Regions from separate parts of the Herminiimonas sp. NPDC097707 genome, predicted to be linked through region 1. Evidence: predicted binding sites of a transcription regulator. Region 1 holds the regulator's gene; the other holds the start of a gene.
What was found. The regulator FliA, encoded in region 1, starts transcription of late flagellar genes. The targets are predictions, from matches to a motif close to CTAAAGTTTNNNNNNNNNNNGCCGNTA.

Region 1 (5,441 bases):
ACAAGCGAGAATGTTTTGCAGCTCGGTCCCGAGCAAGCACTGACAGGGCCAATTGCGCGTAATGATGTTGCGACTGTCCTCACCCAATATCGCACAGTCAATATGTGGAACAGGCGCTATGGCGCACTCTACAAACAACTGGGGAAATTAACCGCGCATCTGGCACATCGGCGCAAGAGTAAATAAAACCTGTCGGTAGGACGATGAAATCAAGTTCCGATCAAGCCAGCTGCGATATTGATCGACAAACCGATGATAGCGACGTTGAATAGAAAACTTAGCACCGACTGCGCCAGCACTGCCTTGCGCATGCCGGGAGACATCACCGTCACATCAGAAGTCTGCGCAGCCACGGCGATCGTAAAAGAAAAATATAGAAAGTCCCAATAATCCGGATTGAGCTCCGCATCCGGGAAACGCAATGCTCTCCGATTTGCTGGTGATTGGTAATACAGGCGCGCGTAATGAAAGGTGTAAATCGCTCCCAGCAACAGCCAGGAACCCAATACCGTCATGCCGGTAAACACGTAATGGGAAAATTTCAACGCACCGGACAGGCCTTTTGCCGACGTCAACTCAAGGACGATCGCAACCAGACTCAAGGTCGCCACGATAGACAAAATCCCCAGCACCGTCACTGCACCATCATCCTCGCGCCCCGCAATTTCCCTCACCCGTGCGCGATTGGCTGTGGCCATCACCCACCCCATCTGCAACAGATTCGCCCATACCGCAACATTCCACCCAACCAAAAACCGCGTCACCAGCCGCCAGGAATCAGGCGTAACGATGCCGACGATGAGACCGGTCAAGACGATCGATGTCAGGCGCAGGTGGGAATGGGCAAAGCGAGATGTCTTATGCATGAACAGAGTCACCGTCAAGATCAGGGGAAATTTCCGATTCAGGGCAATTTCTTGTAGCGATGAATATACCGCCGATTCAAACGATACATATGACGCTCACGCAAATACTTTATGCACTTTGGCGAAGAAAATAAAAGATCAGGCAAGCAGCCCAATCTTTAACACGGCTTCGGCCTGGAACGTTTCTTTGAACCTTGATCAATCTTCCGCAGTGACAGGCACTTCAGTCACGACATCCGGCAAGCCAGAAAGAATCATCAGTTGCACGCGACGATTACGCAAGCGCCCGTCCATCGTCTCGTTACTGTCGACCGGTTGATTGGCGCCGTGGCCCATCGCGACCAGGCGTTTTTCATTCATCCCGCTGTCGAGAAACAGGCGCACCACGCTGCTGGCGCGCACGGCGGACAATTCCCAGTTGGACGGGAACATCGCATTGTTGATCGGGACATTATCGGTGTGGCCTTCGACCTGAATGTCGTTATCGACCTTGTTCAAGACTTCCGCCACGGCGCGCAAGGCTTTTTCGGATTGTGCACTGAGCTTGGCTTCGCCGGGTGCAAACAGCACGCTGGCATTGATTTCGACGCTGACGCCACGATTGGTTTGTGTCACGCGCACTTTGCCTTCCCTGATCAGCGGCGCCATCGCCTTCAGGATATCGCGTGCGATATTGGTCATGCGGGCTTTTTCGCGTTTGGTGGCGGCATCATTGGCGCGCTGCGATTGCGATTGTACCGGCATGGGCAGCGGTAATATGGGCGCGCTCGATTCAACCGGATCTTTCAGCGCCGGCGCTTTGGGCGTGATGCCGCTGAATGCAATGCCGAGCGAGTTGGACAGGATGCGGTATTTACCTTCGTTGACCGAAGAAATTGCATACATGACGACGAAAAAGGCAAACAGCAAGGTAATGAAGTCGGCATAAGACACCAGCCAACGCTCATGATTTTCGTGTTCTTCTTCGTGTTTTCTACGCGCCATGTGTGCTCAGTCTGCCGATGATGGAAGCAAAGTTGCCTTACATCAGATAGATATTCATCCGCTCTTCGATCAAGCGTGGATTGTCACCAGCGGCAATGCCGGCAAATGCATCGGCCAGCATTTCATGCTTGAAGACATCGCGATTGACGATGGCCTTGAGTTTGCTGGAAATCGGCAGGAACACCAGATTGGCAAAACCGACACCGTAAATCGTCGCCACGAAAGCCACGGCGATACCGCTACCAAGACGGGACGGATCCGACAGGTTTTCCATCACATGGATCAAACCCAGAACGGCGCCCAGAATGCCGATGGTAGGTGCGTAACCGCCGGCTGCTTCCCATATCTTGATCGACAGGCGTTGCTGCGTTTCATACGCGCCGATTTCCATATCCAGCACTTCGCGCAATTTATGCGGATCGACACCGTCGACAATCAGACGCAAACCGTGTGCGACGAATGGATCGTGGACATCCTTGATCATGCGCTCCAGACTCAGCAAGCCTTCACGGCGCGCCACTGTGCTCCAGTTGGTGACGTCATGCATCAGGCTCGCGTAATTATCGTCCTGCGGCATAAAAACGCGGCCGGCCATTTTCAGACCGGTCGCAAAGTTGTGCCAGCCGCTTTGCAGCAGCACCGCACCTATCGTGCCGACAATGACGATAATGAAGGCCGCCGGCTGTACCAGAGAGCCGAGTTTTCCGCCTTCCAGCATTTGCCCGGCAAGTATGCCGCCGAGCGCAAGCACGATACCAATTAAGCTACCCCAGTCCACGCCTTCTCCCTCAAGTTTGCACGCATCCTGGCGATGGCCTGGCTATGTAGTTGAGACACACGGGATTCGGTTACGCCCATGACGGCGCCGATTTCCTTCAGATTCATTTCCTGTTCGTAGTACAGACTCATCAGGATTTTTTCGCGCTCCGGCAAGGCTTCGATAGCAGCGATCACCGCTGAGCGGAAACCGGTATTCATCAAATTCTGCAAGGGATCGGGCGATTCGTCCGTGCAATAGCGATCGAGGAAATGCTCGTTGTCTTCGCTATCGTGAAAATCTTCGTAATAGACCAGTTGGTGGCCGCCGCCATCGCTGAGCAAATCCTGATAATCGGCCAGCGATAACTTGAGCTGCTTGGCGACTTCACTTTCATTCGGTGGGCGACCCAGCTTTTGCTGCAAGCTGTTCATCGCCACCTCGATCTTGCGCATGTTTTGACGCATGCTGCGCGGCATCCAGTCGCTGCTGCGCAATTCGTCCAGCATGGCGCCGCGTATGCGTTGCACTGCGTAGGTTTCAAATTGCGCGCCATGCGTTTCTTCGTAGCGGCCGACTGCATCGAGCAGCCCTATCATGCCGGCCTGAATCAGATCGTCGACTTCCACGCTGGGCGGCAACTTGGCTTTCATCTGATGCGCCAGTTTCTTGACCAGCGGCGCATGTTGGCTTACCAGGTGGTCCCTATCCGATCTTCCATCTGCCGTGTACATTGCTCAGGCCCCGAACTTGGCGCCATGGGCGGATAATGCAAAACGTTCTGCAAGACGACGAAATGCCACCGAGGCGCCTGCCATCGGGAAGGCGTCAATCACTGCGCGTCCCAGGCGTGCGGCGCGTGTCAGGTGATCGTCGGACGGTATCGAGCCGATGAACTGCAGCTGCACGGCCAGATAGCGGCTGGCTGCCTGCGCCATGTTTTGATAGACGATGTGTGCTTCGCGTTCATCGGCATCAGTGACCAGAATACCGAATGGCCGGCGCCCCAGTTGCGCGTTGAGACGCTTGATCAGCGAGTACGCTTCCTTGATCGATGCGGCAGCCGGAGAAACCTGCACCACGATATCGCCGCTCGCCATACCGGGAATCGGAAAATTGTCATTCTTATCCAGCTCGGCATCCACCACCAGCACATCGGACTGTGCTGCCAGCACGCCGAATGCATTGGACAGGCGACGCAACTGATCTGCATCGCGGCTGGCGGCATGGATTGAACCACTGGTCAGCGAAGCAAGGCCAAAACCCTGCGGCATGGACTGCACGACCTGATTCAAGGCACGCTGCTGACGTGCCACATCCAGCAGGGTCGCTTGCATATCGACACCCATGCGGCGCGTGATGCCGGCTGTCGATGCGCAGGCATCCAGCAGCACGACATCGCTGCCGCCGGAAGCAAGAGAGGCGCTCAAATTGACCAGCATTGCACTTTTATCGGCAACCGAAGTGGCGGACAAAAAAGTAAAAATGCGCGGCTTCGGTCCGGCCAGCATGCGCCGCAAACCTTCTGCCTGATCACATTCAAAACTAGCCAAGAATCACCTCACGCAGACTTTTATCGTTCATTGCTTTTGCTGTATTTGCCATTACCAAAGGAATTTCCGCATCATTGAACTGGAATGGCGCTGTCTCACGTTTGAGTTTGAATGCACGGTCGACCAGATATTGCTGGTTCGCGACATGCAGGTCTTCCGGCACGCGCTGTCCATTCGCCACGTAGTATAAGTTTAATTTCTGTCTGATGACTACATCTAGTGCACTACCTATGGTTGCAGCTTCATCAAGTTTGGTCAATATGCAACCGGCCAAGCCATCGCCCATGTAGGAACGCACAACTTCATTGAGCGTTTCTCCGGTCGAGGTGGCGTTCAGGCACAACAGACGTTTGACCTGGCTGCCTGCGCCCGTCAACATTGAGATCTGTTCTGCCACCATTTTGTCACGCTGACTGACGCCGACCGTATCGATCAATATCGTATGCTTGCCCTTGAGCTCATCGAGTGCGATGCGCAGGTCGGCTTCATCTTTCACCGAATGCACCATCACGCCGAGAATCTTGCCGTAGATGCGCAACTGCTCGTAGCCGCCGATACGATAACCGTCAGTCGTGATCAAGGCCAGTTTTCCCGGACCGTGACGCATCACGCAACGCGCCGCCAGTTTCGCGGTAGTCGTGGTTTTGCCGACACCGGTTGGACCGACCAGAGCGTAGACGCCGCCTTTTTCCAGGATTTCGTTTTCATTGCCGATAGTCGCCAGATTGCGCGTCAGGATCGCCTTGATCCAATCCATGCCACTCTGCTTGCTGGCGCCGGCCGGCATTCTTTCAGTCAGATAACGCGCCAGACTGGCGCTGAATCCGGCTGCCAGCATTTCACGCAATACGCCGGATTTGGCCGGCTCGCGTTTGTGCTGGTCGGTCCATGCCAGTTCAGCCAATTGCATTTCCAGCATGCCACGCATGGAACGGATTTCACTCATCACACTGTGCAGTTCGGCGCTGTTGATTTCGCTGGCTGCTGCTTGCAGCGGTGCGCTGGAGGCAATGGCTAACGGTGCCGGCTGTGCAGCCTGCTGCGTTTGATACTTGGGCGCCAGAGCTGCCAGCGTGGTTTCCGAAATCGTTTTCTCAACCATCGGCTCAGCCAGCGATGCCATATCTTCTCCAGCCAGCGCCAGAATCTCAACCCCGCCTTCGACTGCGCGATTGGAAAGAATCACGGCATCGGGACCCAGCGCTTCACGCACCAGGCTCCATGCGCCGCGCGACGTGCTTGCCGTAAATTTTCTTACATTCATACCTGGCCTCCAACTAA
Region 2 (5,441 bases), 520 kb from region 1:
AGACCGCAGGCGCGGTTTGGGCAGCGACGTGTGGTGCGGGCAACCGAACGCTTGCTACAACGGCGTTACCGATAGACGAGATAGTCATGAAGACTCCATTTGCAAAAATGTCCCGACCAGCAAAATGCCGGGCGGGACCTGTTCTTCAAGCGACCCGATCTGCATCGGGCCGATTGACGAAGGACTGCTTGCTTGCCCGGCTATTAACCGCGCAACAGGGCCAGCACGCCGTTCGGCAGCGAGTTGGCTTGCGCCAGCATCGCGGTACCAGCTTGTTGCAGGATCTGACCGCGGGTCAGATTGGCTGTTTCTGCTGCAAAGTCAGTATCCAGAATCCGGCTACGTGATGCAGCCAGATTTTCTGCTGTGGTTTGCACGCTTGCAACGACCGAGCTAAAGCGGTTTTGAATCGCGCCCATGGATGCACGAGCGGTGTTGATCGCTGTCAACGCGCCGTCCATCGCCAGGATTGCGTTATCTGCACCGGCTGCTGAGGTGATATTCAGCGTGGCGAAACCAGTCTGACTAGTAGCGACAACCGCATCAACACCGGCAACTGCGGTACCGCCGCCGAAAGCCGCATTGCCGTTGCCAGTGAAAGCACTAATGGCCGCTGGCGTTGCCACGCCAGCCGTAGCGCTGGTGATGCTGAAGCCAGACGCACCGCTTGCGGCAACCGTGTAGCCGGTGAGTTGAGCCTGGAGAGCGGCTATCATGCCAGCCTGATCGGTGACATTGGTGGTAAGGGAAACGGCAGTGCCGTCCACCGAAAAGCCTGAGGCATTGCTGGCGCCGGCTGCACCACCGGCTGCTGCAACGCCGCCCGTGGTGAGCAAGGCATTGTCAGTGCCGGCGATCGTCACGGCGCCTGCGCCTGGGGTTGTTGCGGTGAACACGACTTTACCTGCATTCGCGCCGGTTCCGACTGCCGCCGTTACGCCGCTGGCAGCATAAGCTGCGGTGTTTGCACCACCGGTGATAGCGGCAACCATGTCGGCTGCGCTGGTGATGTTCGACGAAAGTGTGAAGGTGGAAGCTGCGCCGCCAGGACCTTGCAGGGTGAAGGTTTTGTTGGCACTTGTATCGACAGCACTACCAGCTGTATCAACTACGGTACCACCTGCGATCAGGGCAGCATTGGTACCACCAATTGCGATGTTACCTGCGCCTGTGGTCGAGTTTGTGAAGACAAGCTTGTCAGAATCTGCGCCTGCACCTAATGCAACGGTAAAGCCGGCAGCGGCATATCCAGCTGTGCTGGTAATTTCCGCCAACATATCGGCCGCATCGGTGGTGGGGGCAGCCAATGCGACTGTAAAGGCGGTGCCATTTGCAGGAGTAATTGAGAAAGTCTGACCTGCTGTACCGGCGCCAATCGTGTCGGTCGTATAAGTCGCAGCTGAGTTCGTACCGGTGGTGCTGTAATCGCCGGCGGCGACAGTACCTGATGTGTAGGTTGCCGGTGACGCAGCTGCAGCGCCGAAATTGAAGTTGCTTACTGATGCGACCGTGTAGGATCCGGCAACAGCTGGTGCTGCAACAGAGTCCCACGTACCCAGGGAAGTTGAGTTTGCATTGACGATGGAGGCGATATCAATTGTTTCGCCTTGGTTGGCGCCAACCTGGAATGCTTGTGCTGTGAAAGAACCGTCCAGCAGTTTCAAGCCGTTGAATGCGGTGGTGTCTGCAACGCGATCAACTTCTGCTTTCAACTGTTGTGCTTCTGCATCCAACGCAGCGCGATCCGATACGGAGTTGGTTGCATTACGTGATTGCACTGCCAGTTCACGGATACGTTGCAAGTTGTTGCCGATTTCGGTCATTGCACCCTCAGCACTTTGCGCCAGGGAGATACCATCGTTTGCGTTACGAACTGCGACGTTCAGGCCGCGAATTTGTGTGTTGAAACGCTCGGAAATTGCCAAACCTGCAGCATCGTCCTTTGCGCTGTTGATGCGCAGGCCGGATGACAGGCGTTGCAAGGATGTGTTCAACGCTGACTGTGATGTGTTCAGGTTACGTTGGGCATTGAGTGATGCAAGGTTGGTGTTAATTACGGCGGCCATTTTATGACTCCTGTAAAAGATTTCGGGGGTGAACTAGCAGCTTGTTGCGTTCAATACTGATTTCCTCAACCAACCTGCTTATTTGATTCGCAGAGGAAAATCAGTCTTGTTGCAACTGGTAACGGACGGTTTTGGAAAAAGTTTAATCCGGACTGCGATTTAAATTTTCTGCTTCGCCGCGACACTTGCCACGTAACTCTTTTTCGTCAGAGCAACAAAAAGCTTTAGGAGTATATTTTTGATCCGCTACCCTTAAGTTATGCGAAAAGGTGCCGACAGGATGGCGAAAACTGCTTGGTATAGTCGGTTTTCACTCTGAAAATAGTTTGTAAAAACCGGAGATGGTGAGCGACTGAGGACAATGCTGCATCTTGCATGAGAGCTTGCCCCTTGTTTTTCATGCAACCGTAATGCCAGTATGAGCGCAAGATCACACCCGTCTGGTGCTACGCTCAAGAACAGTCATGAGCACGACGATGCATCCTTGGCAATATCAGGGGGCGTTAGCGGATGGTGGTTGACGATAGCGGGGGCAGGAATGACAGGCGGCCCGACTCCCCGGAGCTATCATGTGGCGCAAGCGTTGATGGGATTTATTACGAAGTTCGGTGATAGTGCTGCAGATGTCGTCCGGCTACTGGGCTTGAACAAGCATCCGGTGCCGGATGCTTGTTCAACTCAGAAGGCTCAACTTGTTACGCACAGTTATCCGGCAGAGATTACGCGGTTTTTTCCGGTACGCTTGGCTTCGTACAAGGCCTTGTCGGCACGCTCTATCATCGATTTTTGATCTTCTTGCTCATTACGCAAGGCAACGCCGGCGCTGAAGGTCATTAGCAGGCGGGTGTGGTTATGCATGAAGATCTGCTTGGTCAATTCTCTTTGCAGACGCGTGACGGTCTGAACGGCCTCATCCATGCCGGTATCCGGCAACACGATGAGGAATTCTTCGCCGCCGAAGCGGGCGATGACGTCCATCGAGCGCAAGGTTTCCTTGATCACGCGCACCAGGTGGATCAGGGCTTCGTCACCGGCAGAGTGGCCGTATTTGTCGTTGATCTTCTTGAAATCATCCAGATCGAGCATGGCGATGCAGAGCGGCGTGCCGCGCCGCTCTGCGCGGGCCAGTTCGCGCTCGAAAATATCTTCCAGGCCGCGACGGTTGAGACTGCCGGTTAATTGGTCTTCTCGCACCAATTCACTCATTTGTTCGAGCTTGGCTTCAAGATTATGGATGCGCGCTTCGGCATCTTCCACGTTTTTGCGTGCGGCCAGGATCGCGTCGCGCGAACGTAATGCTTCGTTCTGGGCAATACGTGTTTCCTTCATCACTTCATCGAGGATCTTGCTCAGCTTGCCGACATCGGCGGTGGCGATGATCTGTTTGGAATACTTGTCGATTTTCTGGTGATAGTTGCCGGTTGTGGTGGCGATCTCTCCCAGCCGGTCGATAAACGTGATCATCATGTCCTTTACCGTGTCTTTTGCTTCAACCAGGCTGTGTTTCAGCGTACCTTGCTTGTAGATCACTTCTTTCAGACTGCGCATGACTTCGCGCAGCGCAGCGTCGTTGATCGGGCCGGCAATCAGGTTCTGGACGGCTTCGATCTGTCCATGCAGCCATGAGTCGTCGTCGATCAGACTGCCGATGTTTTCCAGCAGCAGTTTGAACAGGCGTAGCAGCAGTTCATGCTGTTCGGCCATGTCGCCGCTTTTCAGTTCGATCTTGAAGCAGAGTTGTTTCAGTCGTACGGAAATTTCATTGAGTGCGGCCTCGCTGTGCGCTTCCTTGATGGATCGTCCGAGCGCTTCGGATTCTTCCGCCAGTTCCGGCGCACCCTGCAACAGGGAGGCGACTGCCAGCGTCAGCGTGCGCATCAGCAAGTCGCGTAACAGGGCCGGTTGCGGGTCGTCGATCAGAGATGGCAGCGCGCTGCTGGCGACACTGCTGGTGCTGGAGGTAGTCGTGTTGCGTGCAGACAGCTGAGTCTGGTAATGCTTGAGCAGTTGCTCCAGACCTTTACCGAAATCCGGCCAGTAGGATGTCGCGGCGGCTTCCTGTAAGACTTTTCCTAGCGGCGCAAGATCGGGGGCAGAGAGCAGGGTGCCGGCAAATTCGCCGAGTACTTCTTCTGCGCTGGGTTGTATCGCATAACCGGCGATCTCATCATAAATCTTGCGATAGGCATCAGGGGTAGGGGCAATCTTGCGGGTGGCTAACTGGCGAAATGCTTCGCGTGCAATTTCGGCGGGATTTTGCGTTGATTTTTCTGGCATGACGGCGCGTGCGCTTTATTATTGGGTGACTGAATTTCAGCCTATCCGTGAATAATAAGACAGGCGGGATGGGTTTGATAAGCGAATCAACGCGGCAAATAGTGGCTACTTTGCCGGATTGTCACTATGTAAATAAACTGTGCCCTGATCCGCCACCTGTCATCAAGCCGGCGAATTTTCCGTGCGCACTATATTAGTCAACCAGATGGTTTTTGATTGCGTAGTGGGTTAATTCTGCGTTGTGGCGGAGTTTCATTTTCTGCAGCAGACGTGAGCGATACATGCTGATGGTTTTGACCGATAACACCAGTTCTGCCGCAATATCGCTGACAGTTTTACCGGAGGCGATCATGGTCAGAGTTTGATACTCACGATCGGACAGGGTTTCATGCAGGGGCGTTTCGTGATTGTCGTTGATCTGGTTGGCCAGTTCCTGCGCCAGTGCTGCACTGATGTATTTGCGTCCGGCGGCGACCTGGCGTATCGCAGTTACCAGTTCGGCTGGTGCACTTTGCTTGTTCAGGTAGCCAGCCGCGCCGGCTTTGAGCGAACGGATCGCGTACTGATCTTCGCGGTGCATGGACAGCATCAGGATGGCAATTTTGGGAGATTCCTTGCGCACCTGCTTCAGTACTTCGATACCGCTGCGATCGGGCATGGAAATATCCAGCAGCAGTACATCGCACGGGCCTTCGCGCGATAACCTGATGGCTTCGCTACCATTTTCGGCATGACCAGACACGACGATATCCCGGGTGTCGGCCAGTATCTGTTTCAAACCTTCGCGCACAATCGCGTGGTCATCGGCAATCAGGACTTTTATTGCATTCTTCGTTGTCATTGTTCTGCTTTATAGACTTGCGTAAGGTCAGGCTTTTTTCTGCCAGATGTGACAAATTCTGTATGGCGACAGCGTCTGACAGACAAATTCTGTAAGGTATTTCTCAAGATTGTCGATTTTAATGTTGTTTACTATGCGATCTCGGGCAGCGGCACGTTGATAGCAACGATTGTGCCACCTTTGGGAGCTGTACTGACAGACAGACTGCCACCCATGGCGATTGATCGCTCCACCATGCCGCGTATGCCGAATGACTT

Region 2: a site for FliA is predicted at 2,186-2,212, ahead of ACIQW9_RS05930 (flagellin). Genes of this name have one in related genera too.

What each region holds. Positions count from the first base shown of each region.
Region 1 covers NZ_JBIWCI010000001.1:718,412-723,852, reverse strand. The annotation lists gene ACIQW9_RS03440 (Rossmann-like and DUF2520 domain-containing protein) at 1-186, shown strand, start outside; gene ACIQW9_RS03435 (DUF1345 domain-containing protein) at 210-866, opposite strand; gene motD (flagellar motor protein MotD) at 1,065-1,850, opposite strand; gene ACIQW9_RS03425 (flagellar motor protein) at 1,888-2,628, opposite strand; gene ACIQW9_RS03420 (RNA polymerase sigma factor FliA) at 2,610-3,341, opposite strand; gene ACIQW9_RS03415 (MinD/ParA family protein) at 3,345-4,160, opposite strand; gene flhF (flagellar biosynthesis protein FlhF) at 4,153-5,424, opposite strand; gene flhA (flagellar biosynthesis protein FlhA) at 5,421-5,441, opposite strand, start outside.
Region 2 covers NZ_JBIWCI010000001.1:1,237,492-1,242,932, reverse strand. The annotation lists gene ACIQW9_RS05935 (flagellar protein FlaG) at 1-88, opposite strand, end outside; gene ACIQW9_RS05930 (flagellin) at 204-2,066, opposite strand; gene ACIQW9_RS05925 (GGDEF domain-containing protein) at 2,772-4,343, opposite strand; gene ACIQW9_RS05920 (response regulator) at 4,537-5,184, opposite strand; gene ACIQW9_RS05915 (histidine kinase) at 5,316-5,441, opposite strand, start outside.